4 regions of the Bradyrhizobium sp. CCBAU 53421 genome follow, and region 3 is predicted to be linked to each of the others. Evidence: predicted binding sites of a transcription regulator. Region 3 holds the regulator's gene; each other region holds the start of a gene.
The links. Region 3 encodes PhoB, which activates phosphate uptake and scavenging genes when phosphate is short. Its sites were predicted from a motif close to TGTCATNNANCTGTCAT; they were not measured.
Positions count from the first base shown of each region.

Region 1: XH92_RS01650 (alkaline phosphatase) is a predicted target of PhoB. The motif match lies at 4,427-4,443, and genes of this name have one in related genera.
Region 2: XH92_RS16850 (UDP-2,3-diacylglucosamine diphosphatase) is a predicted target of PhoB. The motif match lies at 6,431-6,447, and genes of this name have one in related genera.
Region 4: XH92_RS08815 (inorganic phosphate transporter) is a predicted target of PhoB. The motif match lies at 1,523-1,539, and genes of this name have one in related genera.

Region 1 is NZ_CP030047.1:341,910-349,514, reverse strand. Features, by position in the region: gene XH92_RS01675 (SDR family oxidoreductase) at 1-487, opposite strand, end outside; gene XH92_RS01670 (NADPH:quinone oxidoreductase family protein) at 593-1,573, shown strand; gene XH92_RS01665 (YkvA family protein) at 1,755-2,132, opposite strand; gene XH92_RS01660 (4a-hydroxytetrahydrobiopterin dehydratase) at 2,227-2,532, opposite strand; gene XH92_RS01655 (TAXI family TRAP transporter solute-binding subunit) at 2,805-4,151, shown strand; gene XH92_RS01650 (alkaline phosphatase) at 4,508-6,070, shown strand; gene XH92_RS01645 (N-acetylmuramoyl-L-alanine amidase) at 6,239-7,237, shown strand; gene XH92_RS01640 (hypothetical protein) at 7,264-7,605, opposite strand, start outside.
Region 2 is NZ_CP030047.1:3,566,101-3,573,705, reverse strand. Features, by position in the region: gene XH92_RS16875 (hypothetical protein) at 69-1,355, shown strand; gene XH92_RS16870 (ADP-ribosylation/crystallin J1) at 1,368-1,721, shown strand; gene XH92_RS16865 (caspase family protein) at 1,841-3,400, shown strand; gene XH92_RS16860 (threonine/serine dehydratase) at 3,475-4,464, opposite strand; gene XH92_RS16855 (glycosyltransferase family 1 protein) at 4,507-5,598, opposite strand; gene XH92_RS16850 (UDP-2,3-diacylglucosamine diphosphatase) at 5,595-6,407, opposite strand; gene thiD (bifunctional hydroxymethylpyrimidine kinase/phosphomethylpyrimidine kinase) at 6,721-7,518, opposite strand.
Region 3 is NZ_CP030047.1:8,652,859-8,660,463, reverse strand. Features, by position in the region: gene XH92_RS40110 (ATP-binding protein) at 1-406, shown strand, start outside; gene pstS (phosphate ABC transporter substrate-binding protein PstS) at 543-1,553, shown strand; gene pstC (phosphate ABC transporter permease subunit PstC) at 1,784-2,773, shown strand; gene pstA (phosphate ABC transporter permease PstA) at 2,778-3,623, shown strand; gene pstB (phosphate ABC transporter ATP-binding protein PstB) at 3,620-4,438, shown strand; gene phoU (phosphate signaling complex protein PhoU) at 4,450-5,166, shown strand; gene phoB (phosphate regulon transcriptional regulator PhoB) at 5,273-5,983, shown strand; gene XH92_RS40075 (GcrA family cell cycle regulator) at 6,221-6,733, opposite strand; gene XH92_RS40070 (aspartate aminotransferase family protein) at 7,221-7,605, shown strand, end outside.
Region 4 is NZ_CP030047.1:1,857,002-1,864,606, reverse strand. Features, by position in the region: gene XH92_RS08815 (inorganic phosphate transporter) at 1-1,449, opposite strand, end outside; gene XH92_RS08810 (DUF5413 family protein) at 1,730-2,164, opposite strand; gene XH92_RS08805 (hypothetical protein) at 2,359-3,912, opposite strand; gene XH92_RS08800 (adenylosuccinate synthase) at 3,948-5,240, opposite strand; gene ybaK (Cys-tRNA(Pro) deacylase) at 5,590-6,072, shown strand; gene XH92_RS08790 (hypothetical protein) at 6,104-6,322, opposite strand; gene XH92_RS08785 (cytochrome P450) at 6,361-7,605, opposite strand, start outside.

The DNA.
Region 1 (7,605 bases), 950 kb from region 3:
TGGCCATCGACGACGGCACCGTGAAGGCGCGACCGGTGATGGTCGAGGTCGAGAGGATCGAGAGCACCACGCCCTTGTGCTTGCCTTCGATCCAGCGGCGGCCGGCGGCGAGCGTGCAGTACATCGTGCCATGCAGCGTCGGTGCGAGGATCGCGTCCGCCGCACGGAATGACAAATGTTCGCTCTGCGCAATAAAGGTTGCGGCAGCATTGTTGACGAGTACGTCGATCGGCGCCTCCTGCCAGACCTGATCCATCATCGCCTCGACCGCCGCGCCGTCGCGGATATCGCAGCGCGCGATCGACACCTTGGCGCCGAGCTCGCTGCGGAATTTTGCTGCGGTTTCCTCCAGCAGCCCCTCGCGCCGGCCGCAGATGATCAGTTCGGCACCGAGCTCGGCGAAGCGCCCTCCCATCGCCGCGCCAAGGCCGGAGCCGCCGCCGGTGATCAGGATGCGCTTTTTCGCTAGCAGGCCTTTTTCAAACATAGTTTGATCCCTCCGCACTGTATTGTCGCTCCGCCGCAAATCCGGCATGAAGCTTGTAGTCCAAGATCCTGCAGCTCTTTTTGCGTCCGATACTCAGGTGTGTCCATGAAAGCCATCCTCTGCTCGCAATACTGTCAACCCGACGATCTCGTGCTGGCTGACGTGCCCGATCCGGTGGCCGGCCCGGGCGAAGCCGTGATCGCGATCAAGGCGGCGGCGCTGAATTTCTTCGACATCCTGATGATCCAGGGCAAGTACCAGATCAAGCCGCCGTTCCCGTTCTCGCCGGCCGCCGAAGTCGCCGGCGTGATCGAGAGCATCGGCGCCGGCGTCACTGATCTCAAGGTCGGCGACCGCGTCGTTGCGTCATGCGGCCACAACGGCGCGCGCGACAAGATCGCGCTGCCGGCGAATACGATCGTGAAGATTCCCGACAATCTCGATTACGATCGCGCCGCCGGCATCATCATCATCTACGGCACCGCGCTGCACGCGCTAGAGGATCGCGCGAGCCCGAAGCCGGGCGAGACGCTCGCGGTGCTGGGCGCCGCTGGCGGCACCGGCCTTGCCGCGTGCGAGCTCGGCAAGCTGATGGGCCTGAAGGTGATCGCCTGCGCATCGTCCGACGAGAAGCTCGCATTCGCCAAGCAGCACGGCGCCGAGCTGACGCTGAACTACGCCAAGGAAGATCTCAAGGAGGGCCTGCGCAAGCTGACTGACGGCAAGGGCGCCGACATCGTGTTCGATCCGGTCGGCGGCTCTTACGCCGAGGCCGCGCTGCGCTCGACCGCGTGGGAAGGCCGCTTCCTGGTGATCGGCTTTGCCGCCGGCGACATTCCGAAGATCCCGCTCAACCTCGCGCTCTTGAAGGGCTGCGACATCCGCGGCGTGTTCTGGGGCGCGTGGGCGCGGCAGAATCCGGAGAAGAACCGCAAGAACCTCGAGAAGCTCGTGCAGTGGACCGCGGAAGGCAAGATCTCCTCGCATGTCGACCGCACCTTCCCGCTGTCGCAGACCGCGGAAGCCTTGAAGGTGCTCGCCGGCCGCAAGGCGATGGGCAAGGTGATCCTGCATCCGGGCAGCTGAGGAAGCGGTTAACCGCGCGCCTTGCAATCACCGTCACCCTGAGGAGCGCGCTCTCGCGCGCGTCTCGAAGGGTCGACGGCCCGGCTGGTGGCCGTGCATCCTTCGAGGCTCGCAAGAGCTCGCACCTCAGGATGACGGGTCGAGTGATTTGTAGCCCGGATGGAGCGCAGCGAGAGCCGGGCTACTCTTCGGCAGGCACTCCGCGCTTCAGCGCGGCGCGCGCGGCTTCGCGGTGCTCGGACGTGATGTGGCTGGCCACCATGCGGATCGCGGTTGCGAGCACCGCGGCATCGTCGGTGAAGCCGAGCACGGGCAGCATGTCCGGAATGAAGTCGAACGGCAGGATGAAATAGGCGATCGCGCCGAGCAGCGCCGCCTGCACATGGCGCGGCGTCTGGCGGTCGAAGGCGCAGTAATACGCAGCCAGCAGATCCTCGGCGAAGGGCAGCCGCGCCACGACCTTCTTGAACTTGATCCAGAAGCGACGGCGCACGCTTTCGGGGTCCTGCGCCAGCCGGTCGGCAGGCCCAAATCCCACGCCGGTGTCGGTCGATGGCATCGCCAGGTTCCCTCGGTGCCGCGCGCCGAATCGGCGGCGGACGCTGCGAATCTGGGGATGTCGGCCAACCGGCGCAAGGTTGCGCGCGGCCGGGTCAGTTGACCCCGAGCTGCCTTGCGATCGCATTCATGGCCTTGGCGAGGTCGATATCGCGCTTGGTCACCCCGCCGACGTCGTGGGTCGCCAGCACGACCTCGACCGTCTTGTAGACGTTCTTCCATTCGGGGTGATGGTCGCTCTTCTCGGCAATCAGGGCGGCGCGTGCCATGAAGCCGAAGGCCTCGTTGAAGTCCTTGAACACGAAGGTCTTTGCGATCGCCTCGCGCCCGGCCAGCTCGGACCAGCCGGCCAGTTCCCAAAGCGCGGCCTTCCTTGCTTCCGCTGACAGCCTCTCGACCATGATAACCCTCCCGTTTGGCACCCACCCTAGTCTAACCGCCGGCCTCAAGGATGGGATCCATGCCGAAAATAAGGCCGAAATAGCGTCCTATCGCCGCTGGTAACCATGACGCAGATGTAACATCTGTGGCTCCAGGAATTTGCTACAAATGCCTGATATGTGCGCGTTGGCAATTTTGCGAGATTGAGCCCCGACGATTGTTTGCGAGATCGATGACAGACGGCTCCGCCAGCATATCGCCCAAGCCGTTGCGCTCTGCAAAGCGACGGCTGATGTTCGTTTTGATCGCGGGCGCGCTCGCCATCGTCGGCGCCCTGATCGCCGGTTACTATTTCGCGGTGCGTCCGGTGACGCTGCGGATCGCGGTCGGCCCCGCGAGCAGCGATGACCTCAAGGTCGTGCAGGCGCTGGCGCAGGCCTTCAACAACCAGCAGCACACCCAGGTCAAACTCAGACCGGTGCAGACCGACGGCGCCAGCGCCAGCGCGCAGACGCTGGCCGACGGCAAGGCCGATCTCGCCATCATCCGCGGCGACCTCGAAGTGCCGAAGAATGCGCAGGCGGTCGCAACCCTGCGCAAGAACGTCGTGGTGATGTGGGTGCCGCCCGCGGCCAAGGGCAAGGGCCGCAAGGCCGCAAAGATCACCAAGATCGCGCAGCTTGCCGGCCGCAAGATCGGCGTCGTCGGCCGCACCCCGGCCAACGTCAATCTGCTGAAGCTGATCCTGACGCAATACGGCGTCGATCCGATGAAGGTCGAGATCGTGCAATTCCCGGCCAATGAAGCGATCGACGCCATCAAGAACCTGAAGGCCGATGCCTATCTCGCCGTCGGCCCGGCCAACAGCAAGATCACGATCGATGCGATCACGGCATCGACCAAGGACGGCGGCGAACCCACCTTCCTGGCGATCGACGCCTCCGAGGCGATCGCGCAGAACCATCCGGCCTATGAGGCCGCGGAAATCCCCGCCGGCTCGCTCGGCTCGGCCGACCGGCCCGAGGATGAGGTGAAGACGATCAGCTTCTCGCACCACATCGTCGCGCGAAAGGGCCTATCGGACGCGACCGTCGCGGCCTTCACCCGGCAATTGTTCGCGATCCGGCAATCGCTCAAGAACGATTTTCCGCTCGCCGCCAAGATCGAGACGCCCGACACCGACAAGGACGCCACCATCCCGGTGCATCCGGGCGCGGCCGCCTTCGTCGACGGCGAGGAAAAGACCTTCCTCGACCGCTACAGCGACTACATCTGGTGGAGCCTGATGGCGTTCTCCGCGATGGGCTCGGCCGGCGCGTGGTTCGCCGGCTATCTCAAGCAGGACGAGCGCAACACCAACACCTCGCAACGCGAACGCCTGCTGGAGATGCTGAAGACCGCCCGGCAAAGCGATTCGACCGATGAGCTCGACCAGCTGCAGGCGGAAGCCGACGACATCCTGCGCCACACGCTCGACTGCTTCGAGCACGGCGCGATCGAGGAAGGCACGCTGACCGCCTTCAACATCGCGCTGGAGCAGTTCCACAACGCCGTCGCCGACCGCAAGGCGCTGCTGCTCAGCATGCCGCAGAACTTGCAGCGGACTGCGAGCCAGTTCAGGGCGGCGGGCACGGCGTAGGTCTCCATACTTGCACAGCTTCGCCATCGGCGAACGAACTCTCTCCGTTCCCTCCCCCCTTGTGGGGGAGGGTCAGGGAGGGGGGTGCCGCTTGCTCCGTTCAAGCTTGATCCCGAGAACGTCGCCGCGATTGCGCGAGTGTCATTTCGTCTCTGGCGTCACCGCCCGGGGCTTACCCCTCTCCCCAACTCTCCCCCACAAGGGGGAGGGAGCCTAACGTGCGTGCTCACCTTACGAAGGGCGCGGCCTCTCTGACGATCCGCTCTCCATCCCCCTGTAATCTCACCGTCATGGAATTTTTCTAGGTCTGTCCCGGCCCGCGGCGCATTGTCGCTGTGACCTTAAGGAGGCTCCCCATGACGATCCGGTTTTCGCGAAACCTCACCCGCCGACGCTTTCTTTCCACGGCGGCTGCGGCCGGCGCCGGCGTGGTCGCGATGCCTTATCTGTCGCGCGCGGCCGATCGCCCGGTGATCACCCATGGCGTGCAGTCCGGCGATGTCGGCGTCGACGGCGGCGTGGTGTGGGCGCGTGCGGACCGGCCGTCGCAGATGATGGTCGAGGTCGCGACGTCAGAATCGTTCAAGGACGCCCATACGCTGCCGCCGATCACGGCGCTGCCGGAGAGCGACTTCACCGCCAAGATGCTGCTGGAGAACCTGCCCTCGGGCCAGGACATCTTCTATCGCGTCCGCTTCCGCGACCTCGCCCATATCGACATCGTCGGCGAGCCCGTGGTCGGCCGCTTCCGCACCGCGCCGAGCGACCGCCGCGACGTCTCCTTCGTGTGGGGCGGCGATGTCGCCGGCCAGGGCTGGGGCATCAATCCCGACGACGGCGGCATGATCACCTTTGCCGCGATGAAGAAGCACGCCCCGGATTTCTTCCTGCATTCCGGCGACACCATCTATGCCGACGGTGTCATCACCGCCGAGCAGAAGCAGCCCGACGGCAAGATCTGGAAGAACATCACGATCCCGGAGAAGGCCAAGGTCGCCGAGACGCTCGACGAATACCGCGCCGCGCACAAATACAATTTCCTCGACAGTAACCTGCGCGCCTTCAATGCCGAGGTGCCGATCTTCGTGCAGTGGGACGACCACGAGGTGACCAACAACTGGTCGCTGTCGAAGCAGCTGCCGGCCGCCTACAAGGAGCGCGACATCAACGTGCTCGCCGCGCGCGCGGCCAAAGCCTTCCACGAGATGTATCCGATGCGCGAGAGCATCGTCGAGCCGGGCCGCGTCTATCGCACGCTGAGCTACGGCCCGCATCTCGACGTCTTCATGCTCGACGAGCGCAGCTATCGCGGCCCGAACGGTCCGAACCTACAGGAGACTTACGGCCCCGACGCCTATTTCATCGGGCCGGACCAGATGGCCTGGCTGAAGCGTGCACTGCTCAACTCACGCGCCACCTGGAAGGTGATCGCCTCCGACATGCCGCTGTCGCTGATCGTCTATGACGACGCGACCAACAAGAAGGGCTCGGAAGCCTTCGCGCAGGGCGACGGACCGGCGCGCGGCCGCGAGCTCGAGATCGTCGACATCCTGCGCTTCATCAAGACCGCCGGCATCGTCAACACGGTGTGGCTGACCGCCGACGTGCACTACGCGGCTGCGCATTACTACAACCCGAACAAGGCCCAGTTCCAGGAGTTCGATCCGTTCTGGGAATTCGTCTCAGGCCCGCTGCATGCCGGCACGTTCGGTCCGAACGAGCTCGACAACACGTTTGGCCCCGAGGTGAAGTTCGTCAAGGCGCCAGGCGAGGCCAACCAGAACCTGCCGCCGTCGGCCGGCATGCAGTTCTTCGGCCACGTCAAGATCGACGGCAAGAGCGGCCAGATGACGGTGAGCCTGCGCGACCGGGTCGACGCCGAGTTGTGGGCGATCACGCTCGATCCGAAGCCGGTGTAATCAGGTCGCCGGCGCGACGGAACCGCGCTCCCCGCGCTGAACGCCCTTGCTCCAAGGCAAGGGCGAACAAGGCAACGGCGTTGCCGCGATTGACAGGGGATGGACGCGACCTGCCTCTTCCGGTATCGATGTCAGAGCCGTTATGCTGGGGGCCCGGAGGGGCGGAGCATGAGGCGCTGCGAATCGATTCGCGTGCTTGGTGGCATCGTCGCGAGGCTTCGGCCTCGTCGCTTGCTTGTCGTCGCGATCGCGGTGTTCGCGCTGCTGCCGATCGACGTGAGCGATGCCGGTTGGCTGCCTGATCTCTTCAAGAGCTCACCGAAGCATCCCAAAGCGGCAAAGCGCGCGAAATCGGCGAAGCCTGCCAGATTGGCAAGGCACCACGCGCCATCAAAGCCACGCGCCACACGGCTTGCCGCCCTTGGGCCGGTCGCGCTGCCGCCTACCGTTGCCAAGCCGGCCGCAGCCAAATGCGATCCCGCGACACTGCGGATCGTGCTCGATGTCGGACATACCGCGGAATCGGAAGGCGCGATCAGCGCGCGCAATGTCGCCGAGTTCGCCTTCAATTTGCGCCTTGCGCGGCTGATCGAGGAGAAGCTGAAGGCTGAAGGCTTTGCCGCAACCAAGCTGCTTCTGACCGAAGGCAAAGCACGACCCAGCCTGTTCAGGCGGGTCGCCGCTGCCAACCACCTGCACGCGGACCTCCTGCTGTCGATCCATCATGATTCCGTGCCCAACAAGATGCTCGAGGACTGGGAATTCGAGGGCAAGAAACGCCACTTCAGCGACCGCTTCAGCGGTTACTCTGTGTTCGTCTCCCGCGAGAATCCGGACTTCGGGGCGAGCCTCCGGTTTGCCGAACTGATCGCGAAGGAAATGAAGGCGCAGGGGCTGCAATATGCCGCGCAATACAGCCTGCCCATCATGGGGAGCAACCAGCACCCGCTGCTGAACAAGGACACGGGCGTCTACAGCTATGATGAGCTGATCGTGCTGCGAAAGACCGCGATGCCGGCCGTCCTGCTGGAAGCCGGCTCGATCATCAACCGCGACGAAGAACTCAAGATGGACTCGCCCGAGCGGCGCAACGCGATCGGCAGCAGCGTCGTGTCCGCGGTGAAGGAATTCTGCGAGCCGCGATGGGCCCTGCTCGGTCCACTCTGACGGCCGGGCGATCCACTTCCCCCGGTTCAGCCCGGCTTGCCGGCCTTGATCTCGTTAAATTTGGTGAGCGCCTGTTCGAACTTGGGGCTGAAGAGCCACATTGCGTCGAGGATTTCGCGGAAGCTTGCGGATGTCCTTGCCCTGTCGGCCCGACCGAAGGCGAAGATGCTGTTGTTGCGGAGATATCCCATGATCCTGGGCTCGGAGATCCTGTAGTTGACGAGATTGCCCGACTTCAGCGCCGCCCTGGTCGGGCTGGGAATGATCTGGATGAGCTCGAAGAGCTTCATCTGATCGATCGGATCGGGCAGGGCTTTTGCGATCGCGGGAACCTGCGGGAAAATATCCGCGTGCTCGTTCATGAGCGC
Region 2 (7,605 bases), 4.2 Mb from region 3:
ATTGCGATTCGCGCGATATCGTGGTGATCGTTAGCGTAACGCGCAGTGATTTGCGCGGAGAGATTGTGATGGCCGAAGAAGCATTCGCCCTGTCGCCGATATCCGCCCGCGCGGCCCTGCCGAGCGAGGAGGACTATGCCGCGATCAGCGCGGCCTTCATGGAGACCTCGCGGGGCCGCTGGTTCCTCGGCGAATACGCCAAGCGCAACCGCAATGCCGACACCCGCATGGTGCTCGATGCCGTGGCTCGGATCGAGGAAAGCCTCAGCGCGCAGCGGCAGGCCGCCGCAGCGGCCGTCAGGGACGAGCAGCTGGCAGAGACGCTGGCCGCCATGCGCAGCGCGATCGAGGTCGCCCAGGCCTCCGCCATCGCGGCGCTCGACGGCATCAGCTTCGATCAGAACCTCGGGCCGGTGCGCAAGGGCGTGCGGGTGATTCGGGAGATCTCCTGGCGGCTGCGCGAAATCGGCAATGACGGCCGGATCTGCGACATCATCGATTCGCAGGCCAGCGCGATCGAGGCCGGCGCCGCCGAGGTCTCGATGAACGACGCCAAGGCCGTGCTCGACGCCGCCTTCGCGGCGCTGGCCCGCCGGCTCAGCGAATTCGATCCGGACCAAGGGGCGACGCCCGCGGCCGAACCGGCCGCCGCCGAAGCACCGGTTGCGGAAACGTCCGCGGCTGCCCCCTCGGCGCAACCAGTGGCCGAAAGCGCTGCGCCCGACGCGACTGCCACCGCGACGCCGCCGGCGCCGTCTCAAGAGGCTGTCACAACGCCGCTCGCCGCGGCACCCGTTGCAACGCCGGTCCCTGAGGCTACCGCGGCCGCCATGCGAGAGCCGAGCGAAGCATGGCTCAAGGCGGAAGCTGCGCTGGCCGAAGCCGAAGCCGCAGAGCTCGCCCGCGTCACCGACGAGGCCGCCGCCGATGCCGAGGACGAAGCGGTGCTCGACCTCATCGCGATGGAGATGGGCGCGCCCGATCCGATCGACGAAGACGCGATCGCCGAGGAAATGCGCGCAGCCGAGGAGATGCGCGTCGCCGAGGCGATGGCCGCCGAGCCCGAGATGGATGCGCCGGCCATTCAGCCTGAGCCTGCACCGCCGCCCGAGCCGAAGGTCGAGGTCAGGGTCGAGCCGCCCTTGATGGCCGCAGCGACAGTTGCCGCGGCGCCGGCGGCCGCACCGCCGCCTCTGCCGACCATCGTTGAGGCTCCCGCTCCCGCCGCGGAGGTCTCGCTCGGCTCGACCATCATCGCCAGCGGCCTGCTGAAGAAGCCGAGCGTCGCGGCCAACGATCCGCTCGCGCCGATCCGCCGCATGAGCCAGGCCGAGAAGATCGCGTTCTTCTCGTAGGCGCTCGATCCGATGTCGGAAAAAGCCGCCACGATCACTCTTTGGCGACCAGTAGGCCCCCAGGAGCTCGCACTGATCGAGCAGAGTGGCATGCGAGCCTTTCCGCCACGGCTTCCCGATCAACCGATCTTCTATCCGGTCCTGACGGAAGAATATGCCGCAAAGATCGCGCGCGACTGGAACGTACCCGCAAGTGGCGCTGGATTCGTCACAAGGTTTCAGGTCGAGCGAAGCTTCATCGATCGCTACGATGTGCAGGAGGCAGGCGGCCGCGCACATCTCGAATACTGGATTCCGGCGGAGGACCTGCCGGCATTCAATGCTGCAATCGTCGGGCCGATCGAAGTCATCCGCAGCTTCCCTTGAGGCGGTTTGTTCCCGTTTGACCACCCGCGCAGCGTGACCCAATTCACGTACGGCGGGCGCGTCCGCGCCTAGCCTTGCCGCGACCGGTCCCGCACCGGGACCAGCTTTGGGAGCGCGCCATGGTCCGCCTGACATCCATCATGATATCGGCCGCATTGCTCGGCCTGTTCAGCCTCGGTGTATCGGGCACAGCGACTGCCGAGACCGGCGGCATCACCGTCGGCAATGCAGCGCAGGCGCCGGCACACTCCGTCGACCAGGCGGCTTCGCCCGCGACATCAGCGGCGGCGGTGCCGGGCGCGCTGCGCGGCCCCGAGCAGCGCGTCGCGTTGGTGATCGGCAATGCGAACTATGAGAATGCGCCAAGACTCGCCAATCCCGGCAATGACGCGCAGTCGATGGCCGAGCTGTTGAACGCGGCCGGCTTCGAGGTGATCTCCGCGACCGACCTCAGGCAAAGCGACATGGTGAAAGTGTTGCGGGATTTCTCCGACAAGGTCGCGGCGCGCGGCCCCGGCACGGTCGCGATGATCTACTACGCCGGCCACGGCGTGCAGCTTGCCGGTGAGAACTATCTGATTCCGGTCGATGCCAGGATCGCAACGCCGTCCGACCTCGACGGCAATGCGGTGCGCCTCGTCGACGTGATGGGCACGCTCGAGAACATCCCGAGCCGGATGCGCATCGTGGTGCTCGACGCCTGCCGCAACAACCCGTTTCCGAACGTCAACGACGCCGGCCGCGGCCTTGCCGTGGTCGACGCACCCAGCGGCTCGATCGTCGGCTATTCGACCGCGCCCGGCATGGAGGCGCAGGACGGCAGCAACGGCCACAGTCCCTACACCAACGCCTTCCTGCGCCTGGCGCGCGAACCCAATCTGCCGATCGAGCAGCTGTTCAAGCGCATCCGCCTCGACGTCAACTCGACGACCGACGGCCGCCAGACGCCCTGGGAAAGCTCGTCGCTGACCTCCGATTTCTATTTCTTCGGCGACACCGCGGGCGCGTCGGCGCGTGCGCCGGCGAACGGCCCAATCGTGCAGATGGCATCGAACCTGCCGAACCGCTCGGTGCGTCAGGCCTATGACTTCGTGCTGTCCGAGGGCCGGCCGGAATACTACGAGGAGTTCATCCGGCTGTATCCGCGCGATCCGCTGTGCGAGCGCATTCGCTTCCTGCTGACGAACTGGTTGCAGGTCGCGGCCTGGCACAAGGCTGTGCTTGCCAACACGCCGTTCGCCTACAAGACCTTCCACGACAATTTCGCTGGCAGCCCTTACGCGCAGGCGGCGTTGAAGCTGCAGGCGCAGCCGAAGGCAATCCCGCTGATGCAGTTCACGCGGCTGTCAAACCGTCAGACCTTCCAGCCGCTCAATGCCGGCGCCCAGAGCACCGTCGGCAAGATCGTGACCATGCCCGCATCAGGCGCGAAGCCGGTCGACGCGCCGGGCTCAATCGGCAAGGGCAAGGTTGCGAACCTTCCTGGAGCCAATGCCGGCAACACCTCGTCGAACCGGATCATGAAGGACAACGGCGGGCAGCACGTCCGCGCCGAGCGGCAGAACACGCGTGTCAGCCGGATGGGATCGGGTGGTGGCCATACCGCGTTCCACCCAAGCCCGACCGGCTCACACCCCGGCGGAATGAGCGGCGGCCACCGTGGCGGCTTCAGGCACTGATCGGCCGCACGCCACAACGAAACGGGGGCAGAGCGCGTACCGCCCTGCCCCCGTTTCTTTTCAAGATACTGATCTCAGGCGACAAGCTTCGCGAACAGGTCGGCATCGACATTGCCGCCCGAGAGCACGATGACGACGTTCTTGCCCTTGGCGTCGATCCGCCCCGCCAGCAGCGCAGCAAGCCCGATCGCGCCGCCCGGCTCGACCACGAGCTTCAGCTCGCGATAGGCAAAGGCGACGGCCGCGCCGACTTCGTCATCGGTGGCGCTGACGCCATTCGCGAGCAGCTTGCTGTTGATGGCGAAGGTCAATTCGCCCGGCATCATCGCCATCAGCGCATCGCAGATGGTGCGCGCGGCGACCGGATGCGCCTCGCGATGGCCGACCTTGAGCGACAGGGCGTGATCGTCATAGCCCGCGGGCTCGGCGACGATCACCTGGGCCTGCGGATATTTTGCTTTCACCGCGGTGGCGACACCCGCGATCAAACCGCCGCCTGATGCCGGCGCGACCACGATATCGGGCGTCAGCCCGAGCGCCGCCATGTCCTCGGCGATCTCGCGGCCGGCGGTGCCCTGGCCCGCGATCACCAGGGGATCGTCATAGGGAGGCACCAACGTCGCGCCACGCTTGCTGGCGATGCCGCTCGCGATCGCCGCACGGTCGTCGCGATCGCGATCGTACAGCACGACCTCGGCGCCATAGGACTTGGTCCGCTCGCGCTTGGTGAGCGGGGAGTCCGCAGGCATCACGATGGTCGCCTGCATGTTGAGGATCTTTGCCGCCGCGGCAACGCCCTGGGCGTGGTTGCCCGAGGAGAACGCAACGACGCCGCCGCTCCGCTTGTCCTGCGGGATCGAGGCGAGCTTGTTGAAGGCGCCGCGGAACTTGAACGATCCGGTCCGCTGCAGCATCTCGGGCTTGAGGAAGACCCGGCTGCCGACACGTTCGTTGAGAACGGGGAAGGTCAGGAGCGGCGTGCGCACCGCGAACGGCGCGACCACCCTTGCGGCGGCATCGATGTCCGCGGCAGCGACGGGTGGATTGAGAGGGGTGTCCGTCATCCGCAATTTCTATCGCGGCGCCGGGCAGCCCGGCAAGACGCTTTAGCGTGAGGTGGGATGCGGGGCGGGCAAGGCCGCGAAATGGTGCTCTTCGGCGCCGAATTCGAACGCCTCCCCCTCGCCGTCGGGCGCTGCGGGGCGGACGTTCATGCAGCGGTCGATGAACACCCGGGCCGATGCCTGCCAGGTGTGGAGCGCGGCGAAATCGACGCAGGCCTGCCGCGGAATGCTGAGCGCCTCCAGGCAAGCGTGCCGCAAATCCTCGTCGAGCACGCCGACCGGCGCCGCGCCGATCACGTCACGAGGGCCGGTGACCGGAAAAGCGGCAACCGGCAGGCCGCTCGCCAGCGCCTCCAGCAGCACCAAACCGAACGTATCGGTGCGGCTGGGGAAAACGAACACGTCGGCCGCAGCATAGATTTCGGCCAATTCTTCCCCATGACGAGCGCCGAGGAAGACGGCTTCCGGATATTTCCGCTCCAGCGCCGCCCGCGCCGGCCCGTCGCCGACCACGACCTTGGTGCCGGGCAGATCGAGATCGAGGAACGCCTCGAGATTCTTCTCCACCGCCACCCGGCCGACGCTGAGATAGACCGGCTGCGGCAGGCAGAGATCGACGTCGCGCGGATGGAACAGCGCGGTATCGACGCCGCGCGACCACAGCACCACGTTGCGGAAGCCGCGCTGGCGCAGCTCGGCGGCCAGCGCCGGGGTCGCCGCCATCACCGCCCGGCTCGGCTTGTGGAACCAGCGCAGCGCACGCCACACCCAGGCTTCCGGAACCGGTGTCCGTGCCGAGACGTATTCGGGAAAGCGGGTGTGGAAGCTCGTCGTGAACGGCAGGCCGCACTTGCGGCAATAGCGGCGAACCGACAGCCCGATCGGGCCTTCGGTCGCGATATGGATGCTGTCGGGCTTGGCCGCCTCGATCAGGCTCGCGACCTTGGACCGGTACGGCAGCGCCAGCCGGAGATCGCGATAGCTCGGCATCGCGAAGGTGCGGAACTCGTCCGGCGTCAGGAAGCTCACCTCGACGCCGAGCGATTGCGCCGCCTGTGCCATCATGGTCAGCGTGCGGACAACCCCGTTGACCTGGGGATGCCACGCATCGGTCGCGACCAGGATATGCGTCATGCAGCGCGTGCCGTCACTCGCGGAACCGGCGCGATCCGGCGCACCGGGTCGGTCCAGGTGATGATTTCGAAGCTGCCGTCCTCATGCTCGGCGAGCGCGGTGCAGCTCTCGACCCAGTCGCCGCAATTCATGTAGCGGATGCCGTGCTCGTCATGAATCGTCGCGTAGTGGATGTGGCCGCAGATCACGCCGTCGCAGCCGTGGCGCCGCGCCTCACCGGCAAGCGTCGCCTCGAACGCGCCGATATAGTTCACCGCCTTCTTGACCTTCAGCTTGGCCCATTGCGACAGCGACCAGTAGGGAACGCCGAACATCTTGCGGAAGAAGTTGACGAAGCGATTCATCTGGATCGCGAAGTCGTAGGCCTTGTCGCCGAGATGGGCGAGCCAGCGCGCGTTCTGCACCACGAGATCGAAGATGTCGCCGTGGATCACGAGGTAGCGCTTGCCGTCGGCGCCGGTGTGGACGGTGTTCTCCACCACGTCGATGCCGCCGAAATGCGTACCGTAATATTTGCGCAGGAACTCGTCGTGGTTGCCCGGGACGTAAATCACCTTGGCACCCTTGCGCGCCTTGCGCAGCATCTTTTGCACGAAATCGTTATGGGTCTGCGGCCAGTACCAGTTCGACTTCAGCGCCCAGCCATCGACGATATCACCAACGAGGTAGATCGTGTCGGCATCGTGAGAGCGGAGGAAGTCCAGCAGGCGGTCGGCTTGCGAACCGCGGGCTCCGAGATGGACATCGGAGATAAACAAAGTGCGAAAGCGCCGCTCGGGGCTCTCTTCACTCAAGGAGTCACTTCCCATGCCTGTGCACCTAACAGATTCCTGTGACAAGGCGATGACGATCCCCGCGACCCAAGGCCCCACAAACAGTTAACGAGAATCAGCAGCACGCCCCTCCCCTGCGGATAACAGGGGCGTGCGACAATCTGGCGACATGGGCGATCGCAGCTGTGTGGAACAGGCGTTGTGTTGTGCGCATATCGCGGCGGAACAACACACATCCGAAGCGGCGATGATCGCGTAGCCCGGATGAAGCGAAGCGCAATCCGGGGTCCTGTATCCGCGGATGTCGCGGCCCCGGATTTCGCTGCGCTCCATCCGGGCTACAAGAGCTTCAGTAGTATTTGTGGAAGTGATGCACCGGTCCGTGGCCGTGGCCGACGGCGAAGCGATCGGCTTCTGCGATCGCACCCGTGATCCAGGCCTTGGCGTTGCGCACGGCGGTCTCCATGCCCTCGCCCTTCGCGAGTCCTGCCGCGATTGCCGACGACAGCGAGCAGCCGGTGCCGTGCGTGTTCGCGGTGGCAATGCGTGGTGCCGCGAGTGCGATGCTGCGCGCGGCGTCGATCAGATAGTCGATGCTGTCAACGCCGGAGCCGTGGCCGCCCTTCACCAGCACCGCGCGACATCCCATCGCGAGCAATCGCTTGCCTTGTCGCTCGACGTCGGCCTCGTTCGAGGCGACCGGCTCGTTCAAGAGCGCCGCCGCTTCCGGCAGGTTCGGCGTGATCAGCGAGGCCAGTGGAAACAGCATGGTCTTCAGCGCATCGACGGCCTCGGCCGCCAGCAGCCGATCGCCCGAGGTTGCGACCATCACCGGATCGAGCACGACGTGGCGCGGCGCCCAGCGCTTCAGCCCATCGGCGATCGCTGCGATTGTGTCGGCCTGCGCCACCATGCCGATCTTGACCGCGCCGACGTCGAGATCGGAGAACACCGCATCGATCTGCGCGGTGACGAACGAAGCCGGCACCGGATGGATTCCGCTGACCCCCGTGGTGTTCTGCGCGGTCAGCGCCGTGATCGCCGAGGCGCCATAGACCCCGAGCGCGGCAAAGCTCTTGAGGTCGGCCTGGATGCCCGCCCCGCCCGAGGAATCCGAGCCGGCGATGGTGAGCGCGACCGGCGTCATGCTGCGGCACCGGCGGTTGAAACGAATGAGACCATCACGAACAAGATCATGGCCTGTCCTAGCCCGCCCGCCCATCGGCAGCAAGTT
Region 3 (7,605 bases):
GGCCCCGGTCACGATCGCCGGGGACCGCGAGGAACTGCTGCGCCTGTTCGAGAACCTGATCGAGAACGCCCTCAAATACGGCGCCTCGGGCGGCCGCGTCATAGTGTCGCTCAATCAGGCCGTTTCGGGCGCATCGGGTGAGGGGAGCCCCGAAATCCGTGTCATGGTACGGGATTTCGGCCCCGGCATCGCCCCGGAGCACCTGCCGCGGCTGACCGAGCGCTTCTACCGCGTCGACGTCGGCGACAGCCGTAACCAGGGCGGAACCGGCCTCGGATTATCGCTGGTGAAACATATTCTTAACCGTCATCGCGGGCGTCTTGTGATCGAGAGCGTGCCGAGGAATGGCGCGACTTTTACCGCCTGTTTTCCCCGGCCGAAGACCCCGTTGCTGACCCAAAGCTAAGTATTTTCAGCTGCTTAGAGCTGTCATCCAACTGTCATCCAACCTTCGTAAAAGCAGCACCGACCGCTCCTAGATGGACCGGCGTGAGCGCGATCGGGCGCGTTCGGCGCTTCGCTCACAAGATGGAGACCACCCCATGAATTTCATCAAAGCAATCGTCGCTGCCGGCATGGTGGCCGCTTCGACGTCGGCCTTCGCTGCCGATATTACCGGCGCGGGCGCGACGTTTCCGTTCCCGATCTATTCGAAGTGGGCTGACGCCTACAAGAAGGAGACCGGCAACGGTCTGAACTATCAGTCGATCGGCTCCGGCGCCGGCATCAAGCAGATCCAGGCCAAGACCGTGACCTTCGGCGCCACCGACGCGCCGCTCAAGGCCGAGCAGCTCGAAAAGGACGGCCTGGTTCAGTGGCCGATGGTGATGGGCGCGATCGTTCCGGTCGTGAACGTCGAAGGCGTCAAGCCGGGCGATCTCGTGCTCTCGGGCGAAGTGCTCGGCGACATCTATCTCGGCAAGATCACCAAGTGGAATGACGCCGCGATCGCCAAGCTCAATCCGAAGCTGACCCTGCCGGGCGACGCCATCACCGTCGTGCGCCGTTCGGATGGTTCGGGCACCACCTTCAACTTCACCGACTACCTCTCCAAGTCGAATGCCGACTGGAAGTCCAAGGTCGGTTCGGGCACCGCGGTCGAGTGGCCGGTCGGCGTCGGCGCCAAGGGCAACGAAGGTGTTGCCGGCAACATCAGCCAGACCAAGAACGCGATCGGCTATGTCGAATACGCCTATGCCAAGCAGAACAAGCTGACCTACACCGCGCTGGTCAACAAGGCCGGCAAGACCGTGCAGCCGACCATCGGTGCCTTCCAGGCCGCCGCGTCGAACGCCGACTGGGCCAAGGCCCCCGGCTACTACGTGATCCTGACCGACCAGCCGGGCGAAGCCTCCTGGCCGATCACCGCGGCGACCTTCATCCTGATGCACAAGGACTCGACCGACAAGGCGGCCTCGCAGGAAGCGCTCAAGTTCTTCAAGTACGCCTTCGAGAAGGGCGACAAGGCGGCCGAAGAGCTCGACTACATCCCGATGCCGGACTCGGTCGTCAAGCTGATCGAGAAGACCTGGTCCTCGGACATCAAGAGCTAAGTCCGACGCTTCGAACAAAGCCTGTGCCGCCTCCTGAGCGCGGCACAGGCTGAGCGACCAAGACCCGGGCTCCGTCACCGCCGCAAGAAGGGCGGCCGGAGCCCGGGATTCGCGCCCCGGGAGGCGCAACCGGAACGACGCCCGGCCTTATGCGTCAGATGAAGATCGCTCCGGGGGCGTGGCGGTTTGTGCAGGTTTCAAATAAAAAAGAGGGGATTGGCGTGGCAGACATGGCTGTTCAGAGCGATGTAATGGAAGCCGCCGGACCTTATGATCGCGCCAAGGCCCTCAGCGCTTTCAAGCTTGGTGATCTCACCTTCTATTGGATCACCCGCGTCTCGGCGATCTCGGTCCTGTTGATCCTCGGCGGCATCATCCTGTCGCTGATCGTTGGCGCCTGGCCGGCGATGAAGGAATACGGTTTTGCCTTCCTCTGGACGCAGCGCTGGGCGCCCTCGGCCGATCCGCCGGTGCTCGGTGCGCTCGGCCCGATCTACGGCACGCTGATCACCTCCGTCATCGCGATGCTGATCGCCATTCCGGTCGGCATCGGCATCGCCGTGTTCCTCACCGAGCTCTGCCCGCAAATGCTGCGCCGACCGATCGGCATCGCCATCGAGCTGCTCGCCGGCATCCCCTCGATCATCTACGGCATGTGGGGCTTCTTCGTGCTGGGCCCGTTCCTCGCCAACACGTTCCAGCCCTTCATGATCCGGCTGTTCGAGGGCGTCCCGGTGCTGGGCGCGGTATTCGCCGGCCCGCCGTCCTATCTCAGCTTGTTCAACGCCGCGCTGATCCTTGCCATCATGGTGCTGCCCTTCATCACGGCGATCTCGGTCGACGTGTTCAAAACCGTGCCGCCGGTCCTGAAGGAGGCCGCCTACGGCATGGGCTGCACCACCTGGGAAGTCGTTCGCAGCGTCGTGATCCCCTACACCCGGGTCGGCGTGATCGGCGGCATCATGCTGGCGCTCGGCCGCGCGCTCGGCGAGACCATGGCGGTGACCTTCATCATCGGCAACTCGTTCCGGATCTCGTCGTCGATCTTCGCGCCGGGCACCACGATCTCGGCGGCGATCGCCAGCGAATTCGCCGAGAGCGACGGCCTGCACCAGTCCGGCCTGATCCTGCTCGGCCTCCTGCTGTTCGTGCTGACCTTCTTCGTGCTCGCCGGCGCGCGGCTGATGCTGATGCGGCTCGAAAAGAAGGCGGGGAAGTAACGCCATGAACCCGATCTACAAATCCCGCCGCCGCAGCGACATCGTCATTCGCGCATTGTGCGTCGGTGCGGCGCTGTTCGGCGTCACCTGGCTGGCGCTGATCCTGATCACGCTGCTCTACAACGGCCTTGCCGGCCTCAGCGTGCAACTGTTCACCCAGAACACGCCGCCGCCCGGCTCGACCGATGGCGGCCTGCTCAACGCCATCGTCGGCTCGGTCATCATGACCGTGATCGGCGTCGGCATCGGCGCGCCGCTCGGCCTGTTCGCCGGCACTTACCTCGCCGAATACGGCAAGCACGACAAGCTCACCTCGGTGATCCGCTTCATCAACGACATCCTGCTCAGCGCGCCGTCGATCATCATCGGCCTGTTCATCTACGGCGCGGTGGTGGTGCCGATGCGCGGCTTCTCGGCGATCGCAGGCAGCCTCGCGCTCGCCGTGATCGTGATCCCGGTCGTGCTGCGCACCACCGAGGACATGCTGCTGCTGGTGCCCAATCCGCTGCGCGAGGCGGCCTCGGCGCTTGGCCTGCCGCGTTCGCTGGTGATCAAGCGGATCGCTTATCGTGCGGCCCGATCGGGTCTGATCACCGGCGTGCTGCTGGCGACCGCCCGCGTCGCCGGTGAAACCGCGCCGCTGCTGTTCACCGCGCTGTCGAACCAGTTCTTCAGCTGGGACTTGACCAAGACGATGGCCAACCTGCCGGTGACCATCAACAACTTCGTGCAGAGCCCCTACGCCTACTGGAAAGAGCTGGCGTGGAGCGGCGCATTGCTCATCACCTTCACCGTGCTCGCGTTGAATATCGGCGCGCGTATCCTTGGTGCCGAAAGGGCCGCAAAATGACCGAGCTTTCTGTCTCCACGACTGCCGCGGGCCACGTTCCCCAGGTTCCGCTTCCGGAAGCGCCGCCGAAAGTCACGGTGCGCAACCTCAACTTCTATTACGGCGAGCACCACGCGCTGAAGAACATCAACCTGACGCTCGGCACCAACCGCGTCACGGCGTTCATCGGCCCGTCGGGCTGCGGCAAGTCGACCCTGCTGCGCATCTTCAACCGGATGTATGATCTTTATCCGGGCCAGCGCGCGGTCGGCCAGCTGATGCTGGACCAGACCAACATTCTCGATCCCAAGCTGGACCTCAATCTGCTGCGCGCGCGGGTCGGCATGGTGTTCCAGAAGCCGACGCCGTTCCCGATGACGATCTACGAGAACATCGCCTTCGGCATCCGCCTCTACGAGAAGATCTCGAAGTCCGAGATGGACGACCGGGTCGAGAAGGCGCTGCGCGGCGGCGCGCTGTGGAACGAGGTCAAGGACAAGCTGAACGCCTCCGGCCTGTCGCTCTCCGGCGGCCAGCAGCAGCGCCTGTGCATTGCGCGCACCGTGGCGGTGCGTCCCGAGGTGATCCTGTTCGACGAGCCGTGCTCGGCGCTCGATCCGATCTCGACCGCCAAGGTCGAGGAGCTGATCCAGGAGCTCTCCGAGGACTACACGATCGCGATCGTCACCCACAACATGCAGCAGGCGGCGCGCGTCTCCGACAAGACCGCCTTCATGTATCTCGGCGAGCTGATCGAGTTCGACGACACCAACAAGATCTTCACCTCGCCGAGCGATCGACGCACCCAGGACTACATCACCGGCCGGTTCGGCTGAGGAGAGAGATGATGGCTTCTGAACATACCGCCAAGGCATTCGACAGCGACCTGCAGGAATTGACCCGCCTGGTCGCCGAGATGGGCGGGCTCGTCGAGCGGATGATCACCGAGTCGGTCGATGCGCTGATCCGGCGCGACGTCGCGCTCGGCAAGCGCGTGGTCGCGGCCGACATCGAAATCGACAATCTGCAGCGCGTCATCGAAGAGCGCGCGGTGCTGACGATCGCCCGCCGCCAGCCGATGGCTATCGACCTGCGCGAGATCGTCAGCGCGATGCGCGTCGCGACCGACCTCGAGCGGATCGGCGACCTCGCCAAGAACATGGGCAAGCGCGTCGCGGCGCTGGAGAGCGATTTCCAGCCGCTGAAGCTGATCCGCGGCCTCGAGCACATGACCGACCTCGTGCTGTCGCAGGTCAAGTCGGTGCTCGACGCCTATGCCGCGCACGATCTGCCGGCGGCGATGAACGTCTGGAAGGGCGACGAGGAGGTCGATGCGATCTGCACCTCGCTGTTCCGCGAGCTGCTGACCTACATGATGGAGGACCCGCGCAACATCTCGTTCTGCATCCATCTGATGTTCTGCGCCAAGAACATCGAGCGGATCGGCGATCACGCCACCAACATCGCCGAGACCGTGTTCTACATGATCGAGGGCCAGCAGATCACCGACAAGCGCCCGAAGGGCGACATGACCAACTTTGCCACCACGGTGCCGGGCAACTAGGTGTGCGATCCGCGACAAGCCGCTTGCGCGGAGATTATGCTGAAGGAAGTAGGCGTTTCGGTTTGCGTCAGGGCAACGGATCACCACAGAGAAAGAACTTAGACCGATGAGCGCACGCATTCTGGTAGTCGAAGACGAGGAAGCGCTGACGACGCTGTTGCGCTACAACCTCGATGCGGAAGGCTACGATGTCGAAACGGTGGGGCGCGGCGACGATGCCGATACCCGCCTGAAGGAGCGCGTTCCCGACCTCGTGGTGCTGGACTGGATGCTGCCGGGCCTGTCCGGCATCGAGCTGTGCCGCCGCCTGCGGGCACGGCCCGAGACCAAGCAGCTTCCGATCATCATGCTGACCGCGCGCGGCGAGGAGAGCGAGCGCGTGCGCGGGCTTGCCACCGGCGCCGACGACTACATCGTCAAGCCGTTCTCGGTGCCGGAATTGCTGGCGCGGGTGAAGGGCCTGCTGCGTCGCGCGAGCCCGGAGCGGCTAGCGACCGTCTTGACCTATGGCGACATCGAGCTCGATCGCGAGAAGCGCCGCGTGGCGCGCTCGGGCCGTCCGATCGATCTCGGGCCGACCGAGTATCGGCTGCTCGAATTCTTCCTCGAGCATCCCGGCCGCGTGTTCAGCCGCGAGCAGCTGCTCGACAGTGTCTGGGGCCGCGACATCTATATCGATGAGCGTACCGTCGACGTGCATATCGGCCGCCTGCGCAAGCTGCTCAATCCGGGCCGCGAGCAGGATCCGATCCGCACCGTGCGCGGCGCCGGCTACGCGCTCGACGACCGCTTCGCGAAGGCCGAGCCGCAGCCGTAAGGCTGTGCGGCAATCTCAAGCCGCACCGGTGTCGTCCCGGCGAAAGCCGGGATCCATAACCACGAATGGGTGTTGTTAGAAAGCCGTCTGGCCGCTTGCCGATTGCGTCGGCCGCGGCGTATGCGTCCCGGCCTTCGCCGGGACGACACCGGTGATGCAGCCGGGCTACGCGTCTCACAAAAAAATCCCCGCTTCCGCGGGGATTTGTTTTTGCAGTCCAGGCTGGTTTCCCGAGTGCTACTTGATTTGTGGCTTTGCCGACGGCCGGCGGCGATCGGCAGCGGGCTGGTAGGCGACGCGCGAGTGATGCGCGCAATAGGGCAGGCCGGCGAGCGCCTTGCCGCCGCAGAAGAAGAATTCCGGGCTCGAGGGATCGCCGACCGGCCAGTGGCAAGTGGCCTCGTTGAGCTCGAGCAGCGACAGCCGCTGGCTCATCGGCACCACGTTGTCGAAGGAGATCGGATCCGGCTCCATCTCGACCTCGAAGGCATGGGCGAGCGCGGTGTTGCCGCGCGAGACCGGGCGAGCCACCCGCATCATATGCTGGGCGGGGCGCGCCTTGCGCTGCCGCGGAGCAGCCGTGGAGGGGGCCTTGGCGCGGCCGGAGAGGCCGAGCCGATGCACTTTGCCGATCACGGCATTTCGCGTCACATTGCCAAGTTCCGCTGCGATCTGGCTGGCCGAGAGGCCAGACTCCCAGAGCTTCTTCAGCTGCTCGACGCGATCGTCGGACCAGGTCAATACAGTCATCGCATTCTTCCTTTCGCATGGCGCCGGCCAGTCATTGGAGCGGCGCTGCGAGCCAAATCTGGACAAATATCCCTGCGGCCAGAATCCCTTAGCCCTCGCCGGGCACGGTGTTGCGCCCGAACGTTTACGCGAGACACAAAGGCTACTTAGAGGGTCCAGTACTGCCGCACGAGATGTCGTACCCGACAGGCCAAACGCTACAATATGGCGTGACTCAGGCGCAAGAGTCCGCGGCCGTGCGTCCACATGTTCCCACACAGTTAAGCATTGCTGTGAGGCTTTTCCACCGCACCGGAATGCCCCGGATTGCGCCGGTTTCGCATTGCAGGAAGGGCGGTTCGTGACGATTGACACCGACTGACCGCAGCATAGAATGCCCGCCACGTGCCGCCCGCAAAGGCGGCCGTTTTGTTTTCCGAAGCTGGCCGTTGCTGCGCTGGCGTCAAGGCGCGCGGCAATTGTCGGCTTGAAACCGGCAGTGAACGCCATGACCAACAGCGCCTCGTCGCATCTGCTCCCCGTCTTCGCCCGGGTCGATCTCGGCTTCGAGCGCGGTGAGGGCGCCTGGCTGATCGCAACCAACGGCGACCGCTATCTCGATTTCACCTCGGGCGTCGCAGTGAACGCGCTCGGACATGCGCATCCGCATCTGGTCAAGGCGTTGCAGGAGCAGGCGACCAAGCTGTGGCACATGTCGAACCTGTTCAAGAGCCCGGACGGCGAGGTGCTGGCCGCGCGGCTGTGCGAGCAGAGCTTTGCCGACTTCGTGTTCTTCTGCAATTCCGGCGCGGAAGCGATGGAGGGCGTGATCAAGCTGGTCCGCCACCATCACTTCTCGAAGGGGCATGGCGAGCGCTATCGCATCATCACTT
Region 4 (7,605 bases), 2.5 Mb from region 3:
CAAGCCGTAGCCATCAGCCGCGGCGATGGTCGCCGCCGCCGTGATCTCGGCGCAGGCACCCTGCGCATAGGTGAGATGGGTCTTGCCGATCTTCTCACCCACCGTCACGACGATCCGCTTCCAGCCAACCATCGTGCCGAGGCCGAGCGCGATGGCGACCGCAATCTTCACCCAGGACGGAATGAATTTGGTCGCGGCATCCAGCGAGCCCTTGTAGCGATTGAGCGTCGCAACGTCCGCATCGTTCAGCCCGTTGTCGCTGCTCTTCATCAGCAAGCGGAGTGCCTCCGACACCAGGTACATGTCGTTGCGCGTGTTGCCGACGGTCTCGGCGGGGAATTTCGCCAGCGAACCGTACTGCACGACCTGGTCGCGGATTTCGCCGACGAGGACGGCGAGTGACGGATAGGTATCGTCGCCGAGTTGGCGAAGACTGATGTAGTTCGTCACCGCCGGACGCGGATTGCCCGCCACCTTGCGGTCGGCTCCCTTATCCTCGATGACCTTGCTCGCCGCAGCCGAGTTCGCGGTGAATGCCTCGATCTGACTCGCAGGCATCGCGCGGTTGAGGGCGTAGGCGGTCGGGACCACGCCGATCAAGATGAGCATGATGAGACCCATACCCTTCTGACCGTCGTTCGATCCGTGAAAGAAGCTGACCAGGGTGCAGGTCAGGATCAGGATGCCGCGGATCCACCATGGCGGCGGCTGATCGCCTTTCGGCTCGCCGAACAGCGCCGGTGTTGCGCGCAGCAGCGCGGTCTTCAGCCCGAAGAGCAGGATGGCGGCGAGCGCAAATCCGAACAGCGGCGACAGCAGCAACGCCTTGCCGGTGTTGACGGCCTGCGACCAGTCCACGCCGGAGGTCCCCTCCCGTCCGTGCATCAGGGCATTCGCGATACCAACGCCCATGATCGATCCGATCAGGGTGTGCGAGCTCGAGGCGGGCAATCCAAAATACCAGGTGCCGACGTTCCAGATGATGGCGGCGATCAGCAGCGCAAACACCATGGCGAAGCCGGCGCTGCTGCCGACCTGAAGGATCAGTTCGACCGGCAACAGGGAGACGATGCCGAAGGCAACCGCGCCGCTGGAGAGCAGCACGCCGATCAGGTTGAACAGGCCCGACCAGACCACGGCGATGCGAGCCGGCATCGAGCGCGTGTAGATCACGGTGGCGACGGCGTTCGCCGTGTCGTGAAAGCCGTTAACGAATTCGAAGCCGAGCGAGATCAACAGCGCGACGAACAGCAGCAGGAACGCCGCATAAGAGGTCTTCCCGGCCCCCGTCGCACCGACATCCGCATAGATGCTGTAAGCCACGAACAGCAGCGCCGCGCCGATCACGCCGAGATAGATGATGCCGGTGAGAGGATGAAAGCCCTTCTCGAGATCGGGGCCGCGGCGCCGCGCGGGCTCGATCGAACCAGGTAACGCTACATCGCTCATATGATCGCCCTCACGGCCGCGGGAGGACAAAAGCGGCCATGTGACATTGGGACTACGTTTACATGACGCGCATGTGACAGTTCCATGAAACGCGATGCGGCCGACCTGCGACCCGCTCCTAGTGCATTGACAAGACTACGATAATAGCGCGACCCGATGCTCGCCGTGCGTAAGGCAGGGCCTCCTCCGGCCACGATGCATTACCGCGTCGACCGGTGAAAAACTGCCAATCACGTCAAAGCCGAAAATTTCTGTTTTTACAAAGGAGGCGCTGCACGCCCTAATGCTGGGATGCATGCTGCGCCGGCGCGTGCAACTCCTCGGCATATCGATGCGCCAGCCAGGACGTGATCACGCCCGGGATGAAGCCGACCAGCCCGTAGAGGATGAACTGCACCGGGCCGCTTTCGGAGCCGTGCGAGGCGTAGGTCAGCGCCGCGCCGACGAACGCCACGGCGCCGACGATCAGCATCCGCACCGTCGGCGTGACCCGCCGCATATGCATCAGAATGTCGTCGATCGCGCCGAACATCAGCGACGGCACGATGCCGAACAGATAATTGTATTGCAGCGACTTCACGAACACGACGAGCAGCTTCGCCACTTCGCCGCCATTGGTCTCGGTCCAGTAGCCGGACTGATAGGTGGTCATGAGCAGCAGCAGGAAGCCGCCGATGAACGGCCCGACGGCTGCGAAGATCAGATAGCGTTTCATGGCGTGCCCCTGCCCAGCGTCAGGCGAGTGTAACGCAGTCACGCGGCTGTTCTAGGGGAAAATCGAAAGAGCCCGGCACTGTTCCGGGATCATCGCGTCGATGCGCTGCAACAGCCGAACTTCGCTGCGATACGGAATCGGCCGGACTCAGCCGGGCGATGAGATCGTGAGCACCGAAGTGAGCGCCGAGCCTGTTACTCACCCCACGCCGCGAAGGCGTCGTTGAAGGCCCGCTCGCCGGGGGCGCCCTTTTCGATCGCGATGATGGCGCGGCGCTGGTTGGTGTAGACCAACGGCACGTCGAACCAGGAGCGCTCCTTGAGGAGCTGCAGATTGCGCGAGCGGTCGGCGTCGACGTTGGAGAGGCCGACCAGGAAGAAGCCGTCGGTGACCTTGACCGCGAGCCCGGCCAGCGGCGTGCCGCGCGCCTGCTCGTTGGACTTCATCAGGATGCCCGGCACGTTGCCGACGCCGCCATTGGCGAAGTCCTGCGGTAGGATGAAGGTCAATTCCGCGGTATGGCTCGCCGGCAGCGATGAATCGGTGTTGCGGCGGAACGACATCGTCATCTTGAACTTGCGATCGGGGATGTCGATGTCGGCGCGCACCGCGATGTCGGGCTTCTGGTTGCCCGATCCCTTGACCTGCTCGGTGCGCCAGACTACCGAGCCGACATATTGCTTGCCCTTCGGATCCGACGGGTCCTCGTCATAGAGCACCACGCGCTGCGCCACCGGAGCGACCGGCTCGCCCGACGACGGCTGGCCGACACGGTCGGTGATCTTCTTGCTCGACGGCGTCGCCGCGGCATCCTTCGGCGCTTCGACCGGGGCGGAGGGTTTGAACAGGCTGCTGACAAGGGTGGCGGCCTGCTGGTGGAACAGAAAGCCGGTGCCGACCAGGATCAGCAGGATGCCGATCGCGATCGCGGTCTTGAACGGGAACATCGAACCGACGCGCGGCCGCTTCGGCTCACGCTCGCCATTGCCGACTCGCGAGCGTGGCGGCGGCGCCTGGGGCGGCTGCGGGGTGTAGCGTTCCGCTTCCTCGATCGACTCTTCGTAGGAATAGGGCGTCTCGGGATCGCCGCCGCGGTTTTCCAGGCTCGGCTCGAGCCGGTCGAATTCCGGCGAGGGCGACGGCACGTTGGCGTAGGTCTTGCGCGCGTTGCGGCTGGCCTGCGCCGCGGCACGGCCGAGATCGTCGGCATCGGCAGTGATGTCGCGGAAGCCGCGCACGCCCGGGGCCGCCGGCGGCACCGGCGGCTGCGCGCCTTCGGGACCGCGGCGCGGCGGCGCCGGCCGGGTCTGCGGCGGCTGGGTATCGGAGCCGGCTGGGACCGGCGGGTTCTGCGGCCGCGGTGGGGCCGGCGGCGGCGCGTCGGGACGCAAATTGCGCGGCGGGCGCTGCTCGGCGGGCGGCCGCGGGCGCGCGGCAGTGTCGGCGGAATTCGGCTCGGGCGGCCGCGGATTGGCACGGCGCAGCGGGTCGCTGCCGCGGGCCCCGCCGCCAGGACGCGAGGCCTCGCGGGCGCGCTGCGCGGCCTCGGACTCGACCTTGCGGACCGCCTCTTCCAGCGACAGCCGCTCGCGGGTGATCTCGGACTCCGAGAGCGGCGGCTGCACGCCGCGAAGTTGCTGGATCAACGCCGTCCGCGCCCGCGCGTAGAGCGCGCGGCGGGCTTCGCCGGGAGCGTTGGGGTCCAGTCCGGCGATGGCACGGGCGATCAGCGGGTAGTAGTCAGCCATTTCCACACAATTGGTGGGATATAGGTAATATCCCGTTAAGCCTCGAACGGATTCTGTACCAGAATAGTATCTTCACGTTCCGGACTGGTGGAAAGCAGGGTGACCGGGCACCCCACCAGTTCCTCGACCCGGCGGACATACTTGATGGCCTGAGCCGGCAGGTCCGCCCAGGACCGCGCATTGGCGGTCGGCTGCTTCCAGCCCTCGATGACCTCATAGATCGGCTCGATGCGGGCCTGCGCGCCCTCGCCCGCCGGCAGATGATCGATTTCCTTGCCGTCGAGCTTGTAGCCGATGCAGACCTTGATGCTGTCGAACCCGTCGAGAATATCGAGCTTGGTCAGCGCCAGCCCGGCAATTCCGCAGGTGCGGACAGTCTGTCGCACCAGCATCGCGTCGAACCAGCCGACCCGGCGCTTGCGCCCGGTGTTGACGCCGAATTCCTTGCCGCGGCGGCCGATTTCCTCGCCGATCTCGTCGTTCAGCTCGGTCGGGAACGGTCCCTGGCCGACCCGGGTGGTGTAGGCCTTGCAGATGCCGAGCACATAGCCGACCGCACCCGGCCCGAGGCCGGTGCCGGTCGCGGCCTGCGCCGCCACCGTGTTGGACGACGTCACATAGGGGTAGGTGCCGTGATCGACGTCGAGCAGCGCGCCCTGCGCGCCCTCGAACAGGATGCGTTTGCCCTCGCGGCGCTTGAGGTCGAGCAGCCGCCACACCGTCTCGGCATACGGCAAAAGCTTCGGCGCCAGCGCCGAGAGCTCGGTCAGGATGCCCTTGCCGTCGATCTCCGCGAGGTTGAGGCCGCGGCGCAGCGCATTGTGGTGCGCCAGCAGGCGTTCGATCTTGTGCGGCAGAGTATCGAGATCGGCGAGATCCATCAGGCGGATCGCCCGGCGACCGACCTTGTCCTCATAGGCCGGGCCGATGCCGCGCCGGGTGGTTCCGATCGAGGTGATGGCGTTGGAGGATTCGCGCAGGGCGTCGAGCTCGCGATGCAGCGGCAGGATCAGCGTGACGTTCTCGGCGATCCGCAGATTGTCCGGTCCGACGGCAACGCCCTGGCCCTTCAGCTTGGCGACCTCGTCGAGGAAGGCCTGCGGATCGAACACCACGCCATTGCCGATCACCGCGAGCTTGTTCGGGCGCAGCACGCCGGAGGGCAGCAGCGCCAGCTTGTAGGTCTCGCCATTGATCACGAGCGTATGGCCGGCATTGTGGCCGCCCTGGAAGCGCACGACGATGTCGGCCTGTTCCGACAGCCAGTCGACGATCTTGCCCTTCCCCTCGTCACCCCATTGGGCGCCGACGACGACAACATTGGCCATTGCGAAGATGTTCCCTTCAGGTGTTTCAGAGACCACGATCGCGGCGAAAACGCGTCCGCCCACAGCGACCATGCATGATATGCCCAGCCCAAATCGCGGCGCCCGGCCGCGCACACGCAAGGCGCCTACCGGATAACGGAAGCGGGTCGGCTGCGCAAGCAAGAACGGGGTCGTTTACGCCTTTTAGATGAGCGACAACCCTTTGATATCCCCCAAAAATTCCATGTCGCGCCCGGCCGCGCCGGACTGGCGAGAATTTAATGTTGGCGCCGCCTCGGGCTGACCCTACGTCCGATTGATCGGCGGGCCCATTGCGGCGATCATTCGGCCGTATCAACCGGCCCGGACCATGCCCAATTCGACACAAGCAACGATGGCGCTGCGCAAGCTCGGCATTGCCTTCAGGCTCCACACCTATGTCTACGATTCCAGCGCCGAGAGCATCGGGCTGCAGGCGGCGGAGGCGCTCGGCGTCGATCCGAACCGCATGCTGAAGACGCTGATGGCGGAGGTCGACGGCAAGCCGGTCTGCGCCGTGGTGCCGTCCGACTGCGAGGTCAGCATGAAGAAGCTTGCCGCAGCCCTCGGCGGCAAGTCGGCCAGGATGATGCGCCCGGCCGATGCCGAGCGGCTGACCGGCTACCATGTCGGCGGCATCAGCCCGTTCGGCCAGAAAAAGAAGGTGCCGACCGCGATCGACGAGACCGCGCTCACCCATGTCACCGTGTTCGTCAATGGCGGCCAGCGCGGCCTGCAGATCGAGATCGATCCGAACGACGCCGCGCTCGCCGCCGGCGCCACGATGAAGGCGCTGGTGGCGACTCAGGATTAGAACCCACTTCGCTCGAAAACGCTCTGTGCGCTCAATGCGAGGGCTTGTCCCGGCCAAACTCCGCGCCAACGTAGTCGGACAGGCCGGTCAATTCCTCCGCCGAAATATCGTTGACGTTGAGCCTGAGCTGCATGATCGCAAGATCGAGCAGATGTGCGGCGAAGGTCGCGCCGGAAGCCGTCACGATGCTGCGCTGCTCGATCAGCACCGCGATGACGTCGCGCAAACTGCGCACTTGCACTTGATCCATGGCCCTCTGCCCGATGCCGGCCGTCGTGATGTGTGTTGTCATTGGGATACCGATTGTAGTGTGCTGATGGACGCCGCGCTGGCGGATGGAATGTATGGCAGCCGCTCGGCATCCTCGCCGAGATGCAGGATGCGCGATGGCATCTCGCGGACTTCGATATCGATCGTCATCGGCGGCGGAATCAGCGTCACCGAGGCTTTCGGCCACGGCGCCGGATTCGGGCTGACGGCGGTGAAGCGATAGGCCGCGGCGATCTCGAGCGCGAGCAATTGCAATTCGAGCATCGCAACCCCCATCCCGGCGCAGGCGCGCGGGCCGGCGCCGAACGGGATGTAGGCATCGGTGTTGTAGCGCCGCGTCATCAGGAAGCGGTCCGGATCCGGGAAATGCCTGGGATCGCGCTGCAACTGCCAGGGACAGATCAGCAGCGAGGTGCCGACCTTGAGTTCGCGCCCGCCGATCGTCACCGGCTGCATCACCTCGCGCGAGAACCACCAGGCGCTGGGATAGAGCCGGCAGACCTCCTTGACGAACGTCGCGCTCAGATTGGCGCGCTTCACCGCGTCGAGCCGCAACTCGCCGTCGTCGCCGAGGCACTCCGCCGCCTCGTCGGCAATGTCGTCCATCAGCGCGGGATCGGCGGCCATCTGGTAGAACATCCACGCCGCCGTCGAACCCGTGGTGTGATGGCCGGCGAGCAGCAGCGTCAGGATCTCGTCCTCGAGATCGCGATCGCTGAGGCCGAGCGCCTCGAGATCGCGCAGCGCGCTGCTCGAGCCCGCCTTGCGGCGCAGGCGCTGCACCACCGTCGACATCGCCAGCTTGGCGCAGACCCGGTTCTGCCGGCGCCGGTACCAAGCCACCGGGCCGAACGGCAACGCGCGGAACATCTCCTCGGCGAGATCATCCTCGATCACGCCGACGGCCTGAACCAGCGCTTCCTCGTCGCCGGACGACATCACCTGCGACCCGAAGATCGCGACGCAGATGGTCCGCAACGCCAGCATCGCCGTGACATGGTGCGGATCGAACGATCCGAGCCGCGCCAGGCTGGCGCCGACCGCGCGGATCTCGGCGCACATATGCGGCAGGAATTTCTCCACGCTGCCCTTGGCCATGTGCTTCTGAAGCACCGCACGGCGCCGCTTGTGCTCCTCGCCGCTCAGCATCAGCGAGCTGCGGCCGAGCACCGGCATCAGCTTCTTGATCAGCTTGCCCTTTCCGATGTCGGTCTCCGGCGCCTTGAGGATCGGGCGCAGCAGATCGGGATCGTTCACCAGAAA